Regions from separate parts of the Enterobacter sp. UPMP2061 genome, predicted to be linked through region 1. Evidence: predicted binding sites of a transcription regulator. Region 1 holds the regulator's gene; each other region holds the start of a gene.
The links. The regulator CRP, encoded in region 1, controls carbon source genes, mostly activating them, when cyclic AMP is high. The targets are predictions, from matches to a motif close to ATGTGANNNNNNTCACAT.
Positions count from the first base shown of each region.

Region 2: the regulator CRP is predicted to act here: its motif matches at 1,631-1,648, upstream of ydfZ (putative selenium delivery protein YdfZ).
Region 3: the regulator CRP is predicted to act here: its motif matches at 2,000-2,017, upstream of ACWKXX_RS07265 (CidA/LrgA family protein).
Region 4: the regulator CRP is predicted to act here: its motif matches at 2,116-2,133, upstream of msrB (peptide-methionine (R)-S-oxide reductase MsrB).

Region 1 is NZ_JBSKJP010000008.1:21,207-25,543, forward strand. It holds gene ACWKXX_RS15540 (hydrolase) at 1-576, shown strand, start outside; gene ACWKXX_RS15545 (YheU family protein) at 576-794, shown strand; gene ACWKXX_RS15550 (phosphoribulokinase) at 825-1,694, shown strand; gene ACWKXX_RS15555 (OsmC family protein) at 1,781-2,185, opposite strand; gene crp (cAMP-activated global transcriptional regulator CRP) at 2,496-3,128, shown strand; gene ACWKXX_RS15565 (YccS/YhfK family putative transporter) at 3,186-4,337, shown strand, end outside.
Region 2 is NZ_JBSKJP010000014.1:32,822-37,158, reverse strand. It holds gene ydfG (bifunctional NADP-dependent 3-hydroxy acid dehydrogenase/3-hydroxypropionate dehydrogenase YdfG) at 1-216, shown strand, start outside; gene ACWKXX_RS19740 (GntR family transcriptional regulator) at 307-993, shown strand; gene ACWKXX_RS19735 (universal stress protein) at 1,029-1,460, opposite strand; gene ydfZ (putative selenium delivery protein YdfZ) at 1,748-1,951, shown strand; gene ACWKXX_RS19725 (mannitol dehydrogenase family protein) at 1,996-3,459, opposite strand; gene ACWKXX_RS19720 (MFS transporter) at 3,683-4,337, opposite strand, start outside.
Region 3 is NZ_JBSKJP010000002.1:366,434-370,770, reverse strand. It holds gene mdtQ (multidrug resistance outer membrane protein MdtQ) at 1-630, opposite strand, end outside; gene yohP (small membrane protein YohP) at 834-917, shown strand; gene dusC (tRNA dihydrouridine(16) synthase DusC) at 962-1,897, opposite strand; gene ACWKXX_RS07265 (CidA/LrgA family protein) at 2,066-2,461, shown strand; gene ACWKXX_RS07260 (CidB/LrgB family autolysis modulator) at 2,458-3,153, shown strand; gene cdd (cytidine deaminase) at 3,282-4,166, shown strand; gene sanA (outer membrane permeability protein SanA) at 4,294-4,337, shown strand, end outside.
Region 4 is NZ_JBSKJP010000001.1:929,701-934,037, reverse strand. It holds gene ACWKXX_RS04520 (glycoside hydrolase family 18 protein) at 1-1,220, shown strand, start outside; gene ACWKXX_RS04515 (YeaC family protein) at 1,271-1,543, opposite strand; gene msrB (peptide-methionine (R)-S-oxide reductase MsrB) at 1,585-1,998, opposite strand; gene gapA (glyceraldehyde-3-phosphate dehydrogenase) at 2,340-3,335, shown strand; gene ACWKXX_RS04500 (D-hexose-6-phosphate mutarotase) at 3,410-4,294, shown strand.

The DNA.
Region 1 (4,337 bases):
GCAGCGGTGGGGTATTCGCTGGGCGGCAATATGCTGGCCTGCCTGCTGGCGAAGGAGAGCGACGCCGTACCGCTGGATGCGGCGGTGATCGTCTCTGCGCCCTTTATGCTGGAGCAGTGCAGCTATCATATGGAAAAGGGGTTTTCGCGAGTGTACCAGCGCTACCTGCTCAACCTGCTGAAAGCCAACGCCGCGCGCAAGCTGAAGGCCTATCCGGATACGCTGCCTGTGACGCTGCAACAGCTCAAACGCGTGAAGCGCCTGCGCGAGTTTGATGATTTGATCACCTCGAAAATTCACGGCTTTGCCGATGCGATTGACTATTACCGTCAGTGCAGCGCCATGCCTTTACTGAACCAAATCACGAAACCTACGCTGATTATCCACGCCAAAGATGATCCGTTTATGGATCACCACTCGATTCCGGCGCCCGATCATCTGCCGGCCAACGTGGAGTATCAGCTCACCCAATTCGGCGGACACGTCGGCTTTGTCGGCGGCACGCTGCGTCGGCCAAAAATGTGGCTTGAGACGCGTATTCCCGACTGGTTAACGGCTTATCTGGACGGTAAATAATGATTATTCCCTGGCAGGATCTCTCTCCCGACACGCTCGATAATCTGATTGAAAGCTTTGTCTTGCGCGAAGGCACCGATTATGGTGAACATGAACGTTCGCTTGAACAAAAGGTCAACGATGTTAAGCGCCAGCTTAAAAGCGGCGACGTGGTGCTGGTATGGTCCGAACTGCATGAGACGGTCAATATCATGCCCCGCAACGCGTTTCACGGCTGATCTTTACACTTTTCCAGTCAGGGAGTTGCTATGTCTGCCAGACATCCGGTTATTGCCGTTACGGGTTCGAGTGGGGCGGGAACCACTACCACCAGCCTCGCCTTCCGCAAGATCTTCGCCCAGCTTAACTTACGGGCGGCAGAGGTAGAAGGCGACAGCTTTCACCGCTACACGCGCCCGGAGATGGATATGGCCATCCGCAAGGCGCGCGATCTGGGTAAACACATCAGCTACTTCGGCCCGGAGGCGAATGACTTCGGCCTGCTGGAGCAAACCTTCCGTGAATACGGGCAAAGCGGTACCGGGCAGTCCCGCAAGTATCTCCACACCTACGATGAAGCCGTGCCCTGGAACCAGGTCCCCGGCACGTTCACGCCCTGGCAGCCGCTGCCGGAACCGACTGACGTGCTGTTTTACGAAGGATTGCACGGCGGCGTGGTGACGCCTCAGCACGACGTGGCGCGCCACGTGGATTTGCTGGTGGGGGTGGTGCCGATTGTTAACCTTGAGTGGATCCAGAAGCTGACGCGTGACATGAGCGAGCGCGGCCATTCGCGAGAGGCGGTCATGGACTCGGTGGTGCGCTCCATGGAAGATTACATCAACTTCCTGACGCCGCAGTTCTCCCGAACCCACATTAACTTCCAGCGCGTCCCCACCGTGGACACCTCCAACCCGTTCGCTGCAAAAAGCATCCCGTCGCTGGACGAGAGCTTTGTGGTGATCCACTTCCGCAACCTGGAAGGCATTGATTACCCCTGGCTGCTGGCGATGCTACAGGGTTCGTTTATTTCGCACATGAATACGTTAGTGGTGCCGGGCGGAAAAATGGGGCTGGCAATGGAGCTGATCATGACACCGCTGGTGCAGCGGCTGATGGAAGGAAAGCAGATCGCGTGACGCCTGTTGCCGGATGGCGCTTCGCTTATCCGGCCTACGGGCGTGCTTTTGTAGGGCGGGTCAGCGCAGCGCCACCCGCCAAAAAATTAAGCCGCGATCACTTCATACGAATGGGTGATTTTTACCGCTTTCTCCAGCATTAGCGCCACAGAGCAGTATTTCTCCGCAGACAGGTCAACCGCACGCGAGACCGCCGCATCCTTCAGTTCTTTGCCGGTGACGATAAAGTGCAGATTAATATGCGTGAACAGGCGTGGCGCCTCTTCGCGACGTTCTGACGTCAGCTTCACTTCACAATCGGTCACGTCATGACGGCCTTTTTGCAGGATCGACACCACGTCGATCGCGCTGCATCCCCCCGCCGCCATCAGCACCATTTCCATTGGGCTTGGCGCTTTATCGCCGGAGTTGCCATCCATCAAAACCTGGTGCCCAGAAGCAGACTCGCCCAGGAACGTTAACCCTTCAACCCATTTCACACGCGCTTGCATATTCACTCACTCCAACGTTGCATTTTTTATGACAGATTACGTGTACGTTACATTTCTCGCAACGGAAGGCGACCTGCGTCATGCTGAAGCGAGACACCAGGAGACACGCGGCGAAAGCTATGCTAAAACACTCTGGATGCTACAGTAATACATTGACGTTACACATGTATGCAGAGGACATCAAACTTTACTGGCTGCGAAACGTTACGACAGCCGACTTCCCAGGTATGGGTAAGAATTCGATTGCAACCCCAGAGTCCGGATGCATCTTATGACTCTGGTGACAGCTTATAACAGAGGATAACAGCGCATGGTGCTTGGCAAACCGCAAACAGACCCGACTCTCGAATGGTTCTTGTCTCATTGCCACATTCATAAGTACCCATCAAAGAGCACGCTGATTCACCAGGGTGAAAAAGCGGAAACGTTGTATTACATCGTTAAAGGCTCGGTGGCCGTGCTGATCAAAGATGAAGAAGGGAAAGAGATGATCCTTTCTTATCTGAACCAGGGCGATTTTATCGGTGAACTGGGCCTGTTTGAAGAAGGCCAGGAACGTAGCGCCTGGGTTCGTGCAAAAACAGCATGTGAAGTGGCTGAAATTTCTTACAAGAAATTCCGTCAGCTGATTCAGGTCAACCCTGACATCCTGATGCGTCTTTCTTCCCAGATGGCACGCCGTCTGCAAGTGACCTCTGAGAAGGTGGGTAACCTCGCCTTCCTGGACGTGACCGGTCGTATCGCGCAGACGCTGTTGAACCTGGCGAAACAGCCAGACGCCATGACCCACCCTGACGGTATGCAAATTAAAATTACCCGTCAGGAAATCGGTCAGATCGTCGGCTGCTCCCGTGAAACAGTGGGCCGTATCCTGAAGATGCTGGAAGACCAGAACCTGATCTCTGCCCACGGTAAAACTATCGTGGTCTACGGAACCCGTTAATTTCGGTCAAACGGCGTGCCGCCGCAGGGTGGCACGCCGTTTTTGTCTCTACTCCTCATGTGGCGCAGGCTGATCTATCACCCGGAAGTTAACTACGCACTACGACAAACGCTGGTGCTGTGTCTTCCCGTGGCCGTGGGCCTGATCCTCGGACATCTTCAGCAAGGCCTGCTGTTTTCCCTCGTGCCCGCCTGCTGCAACATTGCCGGTCTGGATACGCCGCATAAACGCTTTTTTAAACGTCTGATTATTGGCGGCTGCCTGTTTGCCGGCTGTAGCCTTGCCGTACAACTCTTACTGGCCCGCGACATTCCTCTGCCGTTGATCCTGACCGTGCTGGCGATGACGCTCGGCGTCACCGCCGAAATCAGCTCGCTGCACGCCCGCCTGCTTCCCGCGTCGCTGATTGCCGCCATCTTCACCTTAAGCCTTGCGGGCAATATGCCGGTGTGGGAGCCATTGCTGATCTACGCCCTCGGCACGCTGTGGTACGGGCTGTTTAACTGGTTCTGGTTCTGGCTGTGGCGGGAACAGCCGCTGCGCGAATCCCTGAGCCTGCTCTACGTGCAGCTTGCTGAATACTGTGAAGCAAAATACACCCTGCTCACTCAACATACCGACCCGGAAAAATCCCTGCCGCCGCTGCTGGCGCGCCAGCAAAAAGTGGTGGATCTGATCAGCCAGTGCTATCAGCAGTTGCACATGCTTGCCGCCAACAAAAATCATGAATACAAGCGGCTGCTGCGAACCTTCCAGGTCGGGCTGGATTTGCAGGAGCATATCTCCGTCAGCCTTCATAATCCGGAAGAGGTGCAAAAGCTGGTGGAGCGCAGCCATGCGGAAGCGGTGATCCGCTGGAACGCGCAGACCGTCGCAGCCCGCCTGCGGGTGCTGGCTGACGATATCCTCTATCACCGCTATCCGACGCGCTTTAACATGGACAAACAGCTCGGCGCGCTGGAAAAGATTGCGCGTCAGCACGCGGATAACCCGGTCGGGCAATTTGCTGCCTGGCATTTCAGCCGCATCGCCCGGGTGTTACGCACCCAGCGCCCGCTTTATGCCCGGGACCTGATGGCCGATAAGCAAAAACGGCTGCCGCTGCTGCCCGCGCTCAAAAGCTATCTATCACTGAAATCTTCCGCCCTGCGCAATGCCGCGCGGATCAGTGTGATGCTGAGCATCGCCAGCCTGATGGGAATGGCCCTG
Region 2 (4,337 bases), on a different contig from region 1:
GGTCTGGTAGGCGGAACTGAATTCTCCAACGTGCGTTTCAAAGGCGACGACGCGAAAGCGGATAATACCTATGAAAACGCGAATGCGCTGACGCCGGAAGATATCACCGAAACCGTCTGGTGGGTCGCGACCCTGCCGAAGCATGTCAACATCAATACGGTTGAGATGATGCCCGTCAGCCAGACCTATGCCGGACTCAGCGTGCATCGCGGTTAATTTACCCTGCCCGGCCTGCGGGCCGGGTATGTGATGGCAGGGAAAAGAATGGTAGTATGTTCAGGTTAACTCTCTGAGAAATCACAACCCATGGCCGCTGAATCGCAACTTAATCCTACCCAGCCCGTTAATCAGCAAATATATCGCATCTTACGCCGTGATATTGTTCGCTGCCTGATCCCACCGGGAACGCCACTCTCAGAAAAAGAGGTTTCGGTACGTTTTGACGTTTCCCGTCAGCCCGTACGTGAGGCGTTTATTAAGCTTGCAGAAAACGGCCTTATTCAGATCCGCCCTCAGCGCGGCAGCTATGTAAATAAAATTTCGCTTTCGCAGGTACGGAATGGCTGTTTTGTTCGCCAGGCCATCGAGTGCGCCGTGGTGCGTCGCGCCGCGTCGCTCATCAACGATAACCAGTGCTACCTGCTGGAGCAAAACCTGCATCAGCAACGAATCGCCATCGACCGCAAACAGTTAAACGACTTTTTCCAGCTGGACGACGAGTTCCACCAGAAACTGGCGCAGATCGCCGAGTGCCAGCTCGCGTGGGATACCGTCGAAAACATCAAAGCTACCATCGACCGCGTGCGCTACATGAGCCTCGACCATGTTTCTCCGCCAGAGATGTTGCTGCGCCAGCATCATGATATTTTCAGCGCGCTGAAAAAACGCGACGTGGAAGCCGTAGATAAAGCGATGACGCTTCACCTTCAGGAAATTAGTGAGTCAGTTCAGTTAATTCGTCAGGAAAACCGCGAGTGGTTCAGCGAAGAATAAAACCTCGCCGCCCCCTTTCGGTTGCGGCGAAGTAATTAGCGGACCACTAATACCGGAATAGTGGCGTAGCGCAGGATAGTTTCAGCATTCGAACCCAGCAGATGGGTTGTAATGCTCGGATTTTTTGATCCGATAACAATGACATCATATTTCCCCTCTTTGCTGAGCTTGATGATTTCATCGCGTACGTTGCCGAAGCGAACTTCACAGTCAATATTGTCCGGGGACATATCAAAGAGCCGTTTCAGCGCCTTCATCTTCTTATCAGACTCGGCGGTCATATACTCTTCGAACTTCTTAATATCGGCATTGAACCCCCGCAGTAACGAACGGCTGCTGTTAGGGAGAATGTTGACCAGGGTGATCGTCGCGCCTTCCGCCTTCGCGAGGTTGACCGCGTGGCGTACCGCTTTATCACTCAAATCCATTTCAAACACATCAACAGGCATCAAAATTTTCTTATACATAAGCCTGACTCCTTTTCCGATGAAGGGTTATTTTCTGCCTCCAGAATGACATTGTGGATATAAACAAAGCCTAAACACTTGCACCCGGAAACTATCAATTAAGGAAAATAACTGTCCGCTTTGTAAAGTGGTGTCCTGAACCGTCAACGCCTGCATGAAATAAGAAAAAAGTGTGAGCTTGATCAAAAGCAAATAATTTCGTTAAAGAGAGGCGTATTAATAGTGCCCCGTGAACGGCAGCCGTTGAATTAGCGCCGTAACGGATAAGTACGAGAGGAGAAAATACCATGATGACATACGACCGTAACCGAAATGCAATCACCACTGGTAGCCGCGTCATGATTAGCGGCACAGGCCAGTTCGGCGTGATTAAAGCGATCCACAGCGACGGCCTTAATGCCGAGCAGGTGCGCCGTGGTAAAACGGTTGAAGTCGAAGGATGCGAAGGTAAGTTCGAACCGATTGAGCTGATTCGCCTGGGGATGCACTAAGCTGCGCCCCGACATGCCGCCGCGGACGGCGGCATGTCATCGCGTTAAAGCCGGGAGGCGTACTCAGCAACCGTGGCCTTCGCGCCTTTTTGCAGCAACGTTTGATAGGCCTGCATGACCGCAGCCACAAACACCGCGTCCTTCGGCAGCTCGTTACCGAAAATAGCCTCAATGCCCAACAGCGCGCTAACGCGGCTTTTGCCTTCAGCGCTACCGTTTACCGCCGCCTGAATCACCGCCAGCTGCGGATCGCTCACCTCAATCGCGTTACCCTGCTCATCCACACCGCCGACATAACGCATCCAGCCCGCAACACCGAGGGCCAGCAGCGGGAAGGGTTTCTGGTGGACAAGGTGCCAGCGAACGGAATCGAGCATCCGCTGCGGCAATTTCTGGCTACCGTCCATGGCGATTTGCCAGGTGCGGTGACGCAGGGCCGGATTGCTGTAACGTGCGATCAGCTGGTCGGCATAGTGAGCTAAATCCACCCCCTTCACTTTCAGCGTCGGCGCCTGCTCTTTCAGCATCAGCGCATGCGCGGCTGCGCGATAATGTTCATCTTCCATGCAGTCGTTAATGTGCTGATAACCGGCCAGGTAGCCGAGATAGGCCAGGAACGAGTGGCTGCCGTTAAGCATACGCAGCTTCATCTCTTCAAACGGAATGACATCAGAAACCAGTTCCGCACCTGCCTTTTCCCACTGTGGACGTCCGGCGACGAAATTATCTTCTACCACCCACTGGCGGAACGGCTCGCAGGCGACACCTGCCGGATCGCGTACGCCGGTTAGCTGTTCAATTTTATCCAGCGTTTCAGCCGTGACGGCGGGCACAATACGGTCCACCATGGTTGACGGGAAGGTGACGTTCGCTTCAATCCAGTCGGCCAGTTCGCCGTCAACAGCGCGCGCGTAGGCGCAGGTGACATTGCGCATCACGTGGCCGTTTTCCGGCATGTTATCGCATGACATCACGCTGAATGCTGGCAGCCCCGCCGCCTTACGCCGCGCCAGCGCTTCAACCACTACGCCTGGCGCAGATTTCGGCTGATGGGGGTTTTGCAGGTCGGCAACGATTAACGGATGATCGAACATCAGTTGTCCGGTTGCCGGGGAGTGGCAATACCCTTTCTCGGTGATGGTCAGGGAAACAATGGCGACCTGCGGATCGCACAGCGCCGCCAGCACGGTTTCAAGGCCGTCGACCTGCGCATGCAGCGCATTTTTGACGACGCCGACCACGCGCGCCGTCCACGCATCGGCAGACATCTCTGCTACGGTATAAAGATTATTCTGTGCCTTCAGATCGGCGATCTGCTGTTCGCCGCCAATCAGGTTAACTTCGCAGTAACCCCAGTCGCTGCCCTGTTCTGCGGCGAGTATATCGGTGTACACCGCCTGGTGCGCACGGTGAAACGCGCCAAACCCTAAATGAACAATGCGTGCCTTGAGGCTGTCGCGATCGTACTGAGGACGCGTTGCCTTCGCCTGTAATAAACGGTTTTCCATGATTGAGACTCGTTAATTATGAACGCTGAGATCCGCAGCCGCTCTGGTGACAGTGCGGCTGCGCCGGTTGACTAAACCAACTAGAATGGCAGTGTCATTACTTTATCCTGCCGATCACAATACTGGTTATGCTGCCATGAACATTGATTTACATTAACTTTCGGCCAAGTGGTGTGATATAAAAATCAAGTTGTGTGACATCTGGCAAAAGATATAAACCAGCTCATACAGGGGTGCGCACCGTCTGCTCGCCGGACCGGACCGTCGGCTCACGCCACAACCTGTCGTAGGAATAGCCTGTTAAATCTTCCACGACCCGGCGAGCTTCGGCGGATACGCGTTGGGGAGAGCCGTTGGCTTTCAGGCGATCCAGCTCATCCACAAAGATTTTGTGCGTACGCTTGTTCAGGTTAAATGTCAGAGCCTGCCACAGGGCCAGGATAAGCAAGGCAGCAGTGCCGATGAACATCAGCATTGCGATGGTGTGGATGGCTTCGGTTGGCTGCGTCTGGCTCCCTTTTACAAATCCGCCGCTTTGTAACAGGAGACCCACAATAAAGGTGGCAATAGCGACCGTGGTTTTTCGGGAGAATGTCATTACCGCGGCAAACAGTCCCTCACGACGCTGACGGCTGACCATTTCATCGATATCTGGAATGAACGGGAACACGTTCCACGGTGTAAACTCAAGGACGCAGCGCCCCACCTGATACACCCCGGCCAGAATGACCAGCGTCGCGACGGTATTCAACGCAGGGATCTGGTACACGGCAAAGAAGCCCCCCAAACAGAGCAACATCAGTGAATAGGCAAATACATATAGCTTTGATGGCCCATATCTGATGATCCCTATACCCGCAATTAACGTGACGGGCAGC
Region 3 (4,337 bases), on a different contig from region 1:
GATATTTTCCTGTTCCCGTTTGATTTGCGCGAGTACGTCACCCACCGCGGCCTCGGTCTGCCAGTCCCAGTACAGCCGCGCGACGCTGCTGGCGAGCAGCTGGCGGGTCTGCTCCAGCTCCGCTTTTTGCGCATTCACCTGACCGATGCGGGCCTCAATTTGGGCGCGGTTTTTACCCCATAAATCCAGATCCCAACCCGCCGTCAGACCAAAGGTGCCGTTGGTGTACCAGGGGCCGGTTGTCCCCGCCGCCGGATCGGTCAGCGCAAATGGACCCATCAGCCCCTCTGCCGACATTTTTTGCCGTTCAACATCTGCGGAAAAATCCAGCTGTGGACCCTCAGCAGCGACAGCGGCTTTCGCCTGTGCTTCCGCCAGGGTGATACGCTGACGGGCAATTTGCATATCCGGCGCATCCGCCAGCGCTTTGTCGATCAGCGCGTTGAGCTGGGGGTCGTTAAAGTCTTTCCACCATTCGCTTTTTGGCCAGTCGGCATGACGCAGTTGGGTATTTACAGCTGCGGCGGCGGCTTGCGTTTTTACTGGAGACACCGTGGCATGTTCCGGCGCGCAGGCGACCAGCATAAAAACAAGAGGAGCACTCAGAGATAAAGTAAGAGAACGTTTCATTACGCCATAAACTCAAAAAAATAAAGGCGCAACTTACGCTTACTGACGTTCCGTTTTTTAGTAACGCGTGGCAATCCGCATATTGTTATACATTTTCATATCCGGAAATTTATTCTCCAAGACAATGATTTAATTTCATGTATTCATGCTAATTATGAATTGGCTGCTACACTTACTTCGACAGACATACGCAGGAGAGGCGAATGAAAATATTATTGTGGGTTATTTTGATTATATTTCTGATAGGGCTGCTGGTGGTAACCGGCGTATTCAAGATGATTTTCTGATTCTGTTGCCCGGCTCCACGCCGGGCAAACACTTCACACTTCGCTCAGGATTTTGACTGGATCACCCGGGCAATATCCGCAGACGTCTGTAGCGTACGGATCTCCTGAAATAATCCCAGCGCGTCGTCGTACTCTTTACGCAAATAACTCAGCCACTGCTTAATGCGCGCGACGTGATACAAGCCGGTATCGCCCTGCTTTTCCAGCCGCGTGTATTTTTGCAGTAGTTTCACCACATCCGCCCACGGCATCCGCGGCTCATTATATTTCACCACCCGGCTGAGGTTCGGCACGTTCAGCGCACCGCGGCCAATCATCACGGCATTACACCCGGTCTCTTTGAGGCAGGCCTGTGCGCTCTCGTAATCCCAGATTTCGCCGTTGGCAATCACCGGGATCGTAAGCCGTTTGCGGATCTCGCCAATCGCCTGCCAGTTAATGCGCTCGGCTTTATAACCATCCTCTTTGGTTCGCCCGTGCACCACCAGCTCGGTGGCGCCCGCCTGCTGCACCGCGTCAGCAATTTCAAACTGCTTATCGCCGCTGTCCCATCCCAGACGCACTTTGACCGTCACCGGCAGGTGCGATGGCACCGCCTCACGCATGGCCTTTGCGCCGCGATAAATCAGCTCCGGATCTTTAAGTAGCGTCGCCCCCCCGCCGCTGCCGTTGACCAGCTTTGACGGACAGCCGCAGTTAAGATCGACGCCGTACGAACCAAGCGCTACCGCGCGGGCGGCGTTTTCAGCCAGCCACTCGGGATACTGGCCGAGCAGCTGGACACGCACCAGCGTACCGGACGGGGTACGGCTCTGACGATGCAGTTCCGGGCAGAGACGATAAAATGATTTTTCTGGCAGCAACATATCGACCACGCGCAGGAACTCCGTCACGCAGAGATCGTAATCGTTCACCTCGGTAAGCAGCTCGCGCACGAGAGAGTCGAGCACGCCTTCCATCGGGGCCAGTAAAACACGCATTCTGAGTACCTGTGAAAAAAGACGCGCTATAGTAGCTGCTCTCTATGTATGTTGAAAGCCCGGCGTTCCATTCCGGAATGTCTGGTATGCCCAAAATTCATGATGTGATCCGTGGCACATTTTCAGGTTTAATTGTATGATGAATACGTCTCAGCAAGGACTTTCACCATGAGCAACTCACTGAATACTATCTGGCAATACCTTCGCGCCTTCGTCCTCATTTATGCCTGCCTGTACGCCGGCATTTTTATCGCTTCGCTGCTGCCGATTACGATACCCGGCAGCATTATCGGCATGCTGATCCTGTTTGTGCTACTGGCATTACAGGTGCTGCCCGCGAAATGGGTTAATCCGGGGTGCTTCGTTCTCATTCGCTATATGGCCCTGCTTTTTGTGCCTATCGGCGTTGGGGTGATGCAGTATTACGATGTGCTTAAAGCGCAGTTCGGCCCGATTGTGGTCTCCTGCGCCATCAGTACGCTGGTGGTATTCCTGGTCGTCAGCTGGAGTTCACACATTGTGCATGGCGAACGCAAGGTCGTCGGGGAGAAAACAAAAAAATGATGGCGAATATCTGGTGGTCCCTGCCGTTAACCCTGGTGGTGTTCTTTGCTGCGCGTAAGCTTGCGGTGCGTTTCAAAATGCCGTTGCTCAACCCGCTGCTGGTCGCCATGGTGGTGATTATTCCTTTTCTGCTGCTCACCGGCATTCCTTATGAGCGTTACTTCGCCGGGAGCAAGATCCTCAACGATTTGTTGCAGCCTGCCGTGGTGGCGCTGGCGTTTCCTTTATATGAGCAACTGCATCAGATCCGCGCGCGCTGGAAATCCATCATTACCATCTGCTTTGTGGGTAGCCTTGTTGCGATGATCACCGGTACCTCGGTGGCCTTATTGATGGGCGCGTCGCCGCAGATCGCCGCCTCTATCCTGCCTAAATCCGTCACCACGCCGATTGCCATGGCCGTGGGCGGCAGCATCGGGGGCATTCCGGCCATCAGCGCCGTGTGCGTGATTTTTGTCGGTATCCTGGGCGCGGTGTTTGGTCATACTCTGCTGAATATCATGAAAATTCGGACCAAAGCGGCACGCGGTCTGGCGATGGGTACCGCCTCGCACGCGCTGGGCACCGCACGCTGCGCGGAACTGGATTATCAGGAAGGGGCATTCAGCTCGCTGGCGCTGGTGATCTGCGGGATTATCACTTCCCTGGTCGCGCCGTTTATCTTCCCGATTATTCTGGCAGTCATGGGCTAAAATTTGCGATGCGTCGCGCAAATTTCATTTTCATTTCATAAGTTGCACACATAATGAGATTTGGATCACATATAAAGGCCGTACGGCTCCGTACACTACCGATCCATTAACCTTGATGAGGCAACGTCATGCATCCACGTTTTCAAGCTGCTTTCTCTCAGCTTGCAGAGAATTTGCAATCAGCCCTGGCTCCGGTTCTGGCGGATGCGCATTTCCCCGCCCTGCTGACGGCAGATCAGGTCACGGCCCTTAAACAGGCAACGGGGCTGGACGAAGACGCGCTGGCTTTCGCCCTGCTGCCCCTTGCGGCTGCCTGCGCCCGCGCTGACCTTTCCCATTTTAACGTAGGCGCAATTGCGCGCGGCGTGGGCGGAACCTGGTACTTCGGCGGAAACATGGAGTTTCTTGGTGCGACCATGCAGCAAACCGTCCACGCGGAGCAGAGCGCCATCAGTCACGCCTGGCTGCGCGGCGAAAAAGCCCTGCGCGCCATCACCGTCAACTATACCCCTTGCGGCCACTGCCGCCAGTTTATGAATGAGCTGAACAGCGGTCTTGAACTGCGTATCAACCTGCCGGGACGCGCACCGCATACGCTGGGTGATTACCTGCCGGATGCTTTCGGCCCGAAAGATCTTGAGATCAAAACCCTGCTGATGGACGAGCAGGACCACGGTTATGCGCTCTCGGGAGATGAGCTGAGCGAAGCGGCCATTGCCGCCGCCAATAAAAGCCACACGCCCTACAGCAAATCTCCAAGCGGCGTCGCCCTTCAGTGCCGCGACGGCCGCATCTTCACCGGTAGCTATGCAGAGAACGCCGCATTTAACCCGACGCTGCCTCCGCTCCAGGGTGCCCTGAACCTGCTTAGCCTGAACGGGTATGACTACCCGGATATTCAGCGCGCAATCCTGGCTGAAAAGGCCGATGCGCCGCTGATCCAGTGGGACGCGACCGCAGCCACGCTGAAAGCGCTGGGCTGTTCAACCATCGACCGCGTGCTGCTGGCATAATCTGTTCGGCGGGCAGAGTTGCCCGCCAGTCTGACGAAAAACCCCTCAGTTGAATCGCTGTTTCTTGCGCTAACCAGGCGGGTACAGTAGCCTGAGGGAAATTTCATCATCGGTACGAGCCATCTGCATGTTAAAGCGCGTGTTTTACAGCCTGTCTGTCCTGGTCGGCAT
Region 4 (4,337 bases), on a different contig from region 1:
TGCTTTGCGCGTCACTGGCTTCCGCCGCGCCCCTGATGTCCGTGGGTTACTTCAATGGGGGTGGCGATGTTACCGCCGGACCGGGTGGCGATATTAATAAACTGGACGTCCGCCAGATCACCCACCTCAACTACTCGTTTGGTCTGGTCTATAACAACGAGAAAGACGAAACCAACGCCGCGCTGAAAGATCCGGCAAAACTGCATCAAATCTGGTTATCACCTAAGGTGGCATCCGATCTGGCGTTACTTCCTCAGCTTCGTAAACAAAACCCGAACCTGAAAGTCCTGCTTTCCGTTGGCGGCTGGGGGGCGCGTGGTTTTTCTGGCGCAGCGGCAACCAAAGAGAGTCGCGCGGTATTTATTCGCTCCGCGCAGGAGATCGTCAGTAAATACGGCCTGGACGGGATCGACCTGGACTGGGAATATCCGGTCAACGGCGCGTGGGGACTGGTCGAGAGCACCCCTGACGACCGGGATAATTTCACCGCGCTGTTAAAAGAGATGCGTGACGCGTTTGGTAAGAAAAAGCTGGTCACGATTGCGGTGGGCGCGAATGCGGAAAGTCCGAAAAGCTGGGTGGATGTGAAAGCCATTGCCCCCCTGCTCGATTACATCAACCTGATGACCTACGACATGGCGTACGGTACTCAGTATTTTAACGCGAATCTGTATGACTCCAGCGCCTGGCCAACGGTGGCTGCCGCAGACAAGTACAGCGTCGATTTTGTGGTGAATAACTATCTGGCCGCCGGGCTGAAGCCGCAGCAGATGAACCTCGGAATTGGTTTCTATGGGCGCGTGCCGAAGCGCGCCGTTGAACCGGGTATCGACTGGAGCAAATCGGACGCGCAGAACAATCCGGTGACGCAGCCCTACTTCGGGCCGCAGGAACTGGGCCTGTTCAAATCGCTTGGCTATGATCTGACCAAAGATACCTATGTGAAATACAACGATATCGTCCGCAAGCTGCTGAACGATCCGCAGAAACGCTTTACCGAGCACTGGGACGAACAGGCGAAGGTGCCGTGGCTGTCGGTGAAATCCGCCGACGGGAAGGCGCTGTTTGCGATTTCCTATGAGAACCCACGCTCCGTGGCGATCAAAGCGGATTACATTAAGGAGAAAGGTCTGGCTGGCGCCATGTTCTGGGAGTATGGGGCTGACGACGAAAACCAGCTCGCGAAACAGCTGGCGGAGTCGCTTGGGATCCCGCACTAAGATGTAGTGTGCCGGGTGGCGCTAGCGCTTACCCGGCCTACATGGGAGCTTTATTTGAAGGTCGCAATCGGCTTCGGCGCGATGCCGAACTCTTCTTTCAGCTCGCGCTTGCTTTTCATCACCATCTGACCGTTAGTGTCGATGGTCATGTGCTGGGCGTCGGTATTGTGACGCGCCTGCCACAGCATCACCAGCTGCAAACTGTTCTCTTTTTGCTCAGGTGTGAGCGCCACACCGTCCGGCCATTTTCCCAGCTCAACGGCCGTTACCAGACGCTGATAAACCTCCGGGGTCATACCTGCAATCATGTCATCAATATTCATGATCTCTCCCTTTCAAAGGAATAATTTGCTGAATCGTTTTTTCAACCCTTGGTCTGGTCGCCGTTTTCATCATCGGTAAAGCTCATGGAAGCCGAATTTACGCAGAAACGCTCCCCCGTCGGCTGCGGGCCATCCGGGAAGACATGCCCGAGATGGGCGTCACAGTTCCCGCAGCGAATTTCGGTGCGCACCATGCCGTGCGAGGTGTCCGTCAGGTAGCGGATCGCATCATCGCTGACAGGCTCGTAAAAGCTCGGCCAGCCGCAGCCAGAATCGTACTTCGTCTGGGAGTTAAACAGCGGTGCATCACACACCAGGCAGTGGTAGACGCCTTCCCGTTTATTGTGCAGCAAACGCCCGGAAAACGGCGGTTCTGTGCCGTGATTTTGCGTCACGTAAAACTGCATCTCTGTAAGGTTTTTTTTCAAATCGTCGGGGTTACGTTGGTTCGACATATGCTTACATCTCGCTGTTGAAACAGACATCTTTTAACCCAGATTCTAACAAAACATTAACACCCGCGCGTGCACTTTTGTTCTAAACTTATGTGTCGCGAAAAGGCGGTCAGGCAATTGTGATCAATTTCACATTTTAATCCTGCGAGGCCTTTAAAATTCCGGGCGCAGCCCCCATGTGGTTGCTAGCTCAAAGGGAAAGTGAGGCGAGTCAGTCGCACAAACGTTAGTCACAGGATTGATTTGTCGCAATGATTGACACGATTCCGCTTGACGCTGCGTAAGGTTTTTGTAATTTTACAGGCAACCTTTTATTCACTAACAAATAGCTGGTGGAATATATGACTATCAAAGTAGGTATCAACGGTTTTGGCCGTATCGGCCGTATTGTTTTCCGTGCTGCTCAGAAACGTTCTGACATCGAAATCGTTGGTATCAACGATCTCCTGGACGCTGAATACATGGCGTACATGCTGAAGTACGACTCAACTCACGGTCGTTTCGACGGCACCGTTGAAGTGAAAGACGGCCACCTGGTTGTTAATGGCAAAACCATCCGCGTTACTGCTGAGAAAGACCCAGCTAACCTGAAATGGAACGAAATCGGTGTTGACGTTGTAGCTGAAGCTACCGGTATCTTCCTGACCGACGAAACTGCACGTAAACACATCACTGCGGGTGCGAAGAAAGTTGTTCTGACTGGTCCTTCCAAAGACAACACCCCAATGTTCGTTCGCGGTGCAAACTTCGAAACTTACGCTGGCCAGGACATCGTTTCCAACGCATCCTGCACCACCAACTGCCTGGCACCGCTGGCTAAAGTTATCAACGACAACTTCGGCATCATCGAAGGTCTGATGACTACCGTTCACGCAACCACCGCTACTCAGAAAACCGTTGATGGCCCGTCTCACAAAGACTGGCGCGGCGGCCGTGGCGCGGCTCAGAACATCATCCCATCTTCTACCGGTGCTGCTAAAGCAGTAGGTAAAGTACTGCCAGAACTGAATGGCAAACTGACTGGTATGGCGTTCCGCGTTCCAACTCCTAACGTATCCGTTGTTGACCTGACCGTTCGTCTGGAAAAAGCTGCTTCTTATGAAGAAATTAAGAAAGCAATCAAAGCTGCTTCCGAAGGCCCAATGAAAGGCGTTCTGGGTTACACCGAAGACGACGTTGTATCTACCGATTTCAACGGCGAAGTGTGCACTTCCGTGTTCGATGCTAAAGCAGGTATCGCACTGAACGACAACTTCGTGAAACTGGTTTCCTGGTACGACAACGAAACTGGCTACTCTAACAAAGTACTGGACCTGATCGCTCACATCTCCAAATAAGTTGAGATGAGTGCTTGATCCTAAAAGGCGACTTCGGTCGCCTTTTTTATTGTTTTTAGACAGAGGATTGCTTAATGATTAATAAAATTTTTGCACTTCCGGTAGTCGAACAACTTACCCCTGTGCTCTCCCGCCGTCAGATCGACGGTGCTGATATCATCGTTGTTGATCATCCGCGCGTTAAAGCCTCCGTAGCACTCAATGGCGCCCATCTGCTCTCCTGGAAACCAGAAGGTGAAGAAGAAGGCCTGTGGCTGAGCGAGGCCACCTCGTTCAAAAAAGGGGCGGCGATCCGCGGCGGCGTACCGATCTGCTGGCCATGGTTTGGCCCGTCAGCGCAGCAGGGTTTACCCTCACACGGTTTCGCCCGTAACCAGCAGTGGACGCTGAAAGCCCACAACGAAGATGAAAACGGTGCGGTGTTGACCTTTGAACTCCAGGCGAATGATGAAACGCGCGCCCTGTGGCCACATGAGTTCACCCTGTATGCCCGCTTCAAGCTGGGTAAAACCTGCGAAATTGAACTGGAAGCGCACGGCGAATTCGAAACAACGTCCGCCCTGCACACCTATTTCAACGTAGGCGACATTCAGGCCGTTAAGGTGAGCGGACTTGGCGATACCTTTATCGACAAAGTGGATAACGCGAAAGAAGGCAAGGTGGACGACGGCGTGCAGACTTTCCCGGATCGTACCGACCGCGTGTATCTGCACCCGGAAGCCTGTAGCGTCATCCACGACAGCGCGCTGAACCGCGGTATTGATGTGGTTCATCACCACCACAGCAACGTGGTGGGCTGGAACCCGGGCCCTGCCCTTTCCGTCAGCATGGCGGATATCCCGGATGACGGTTACAAGACCTTCGTGTGCGTGGAAACCGCGTGCGTGACCGCGCCGCAGAAAACCAGCGAAGAAAAACCGTCCCGCTTAGGCCAGACGATCAAGATTGTGAAGCGCTAATATTGTTCAGGCATCATAAAAAACAAACGGGGCGCTAGCGCCC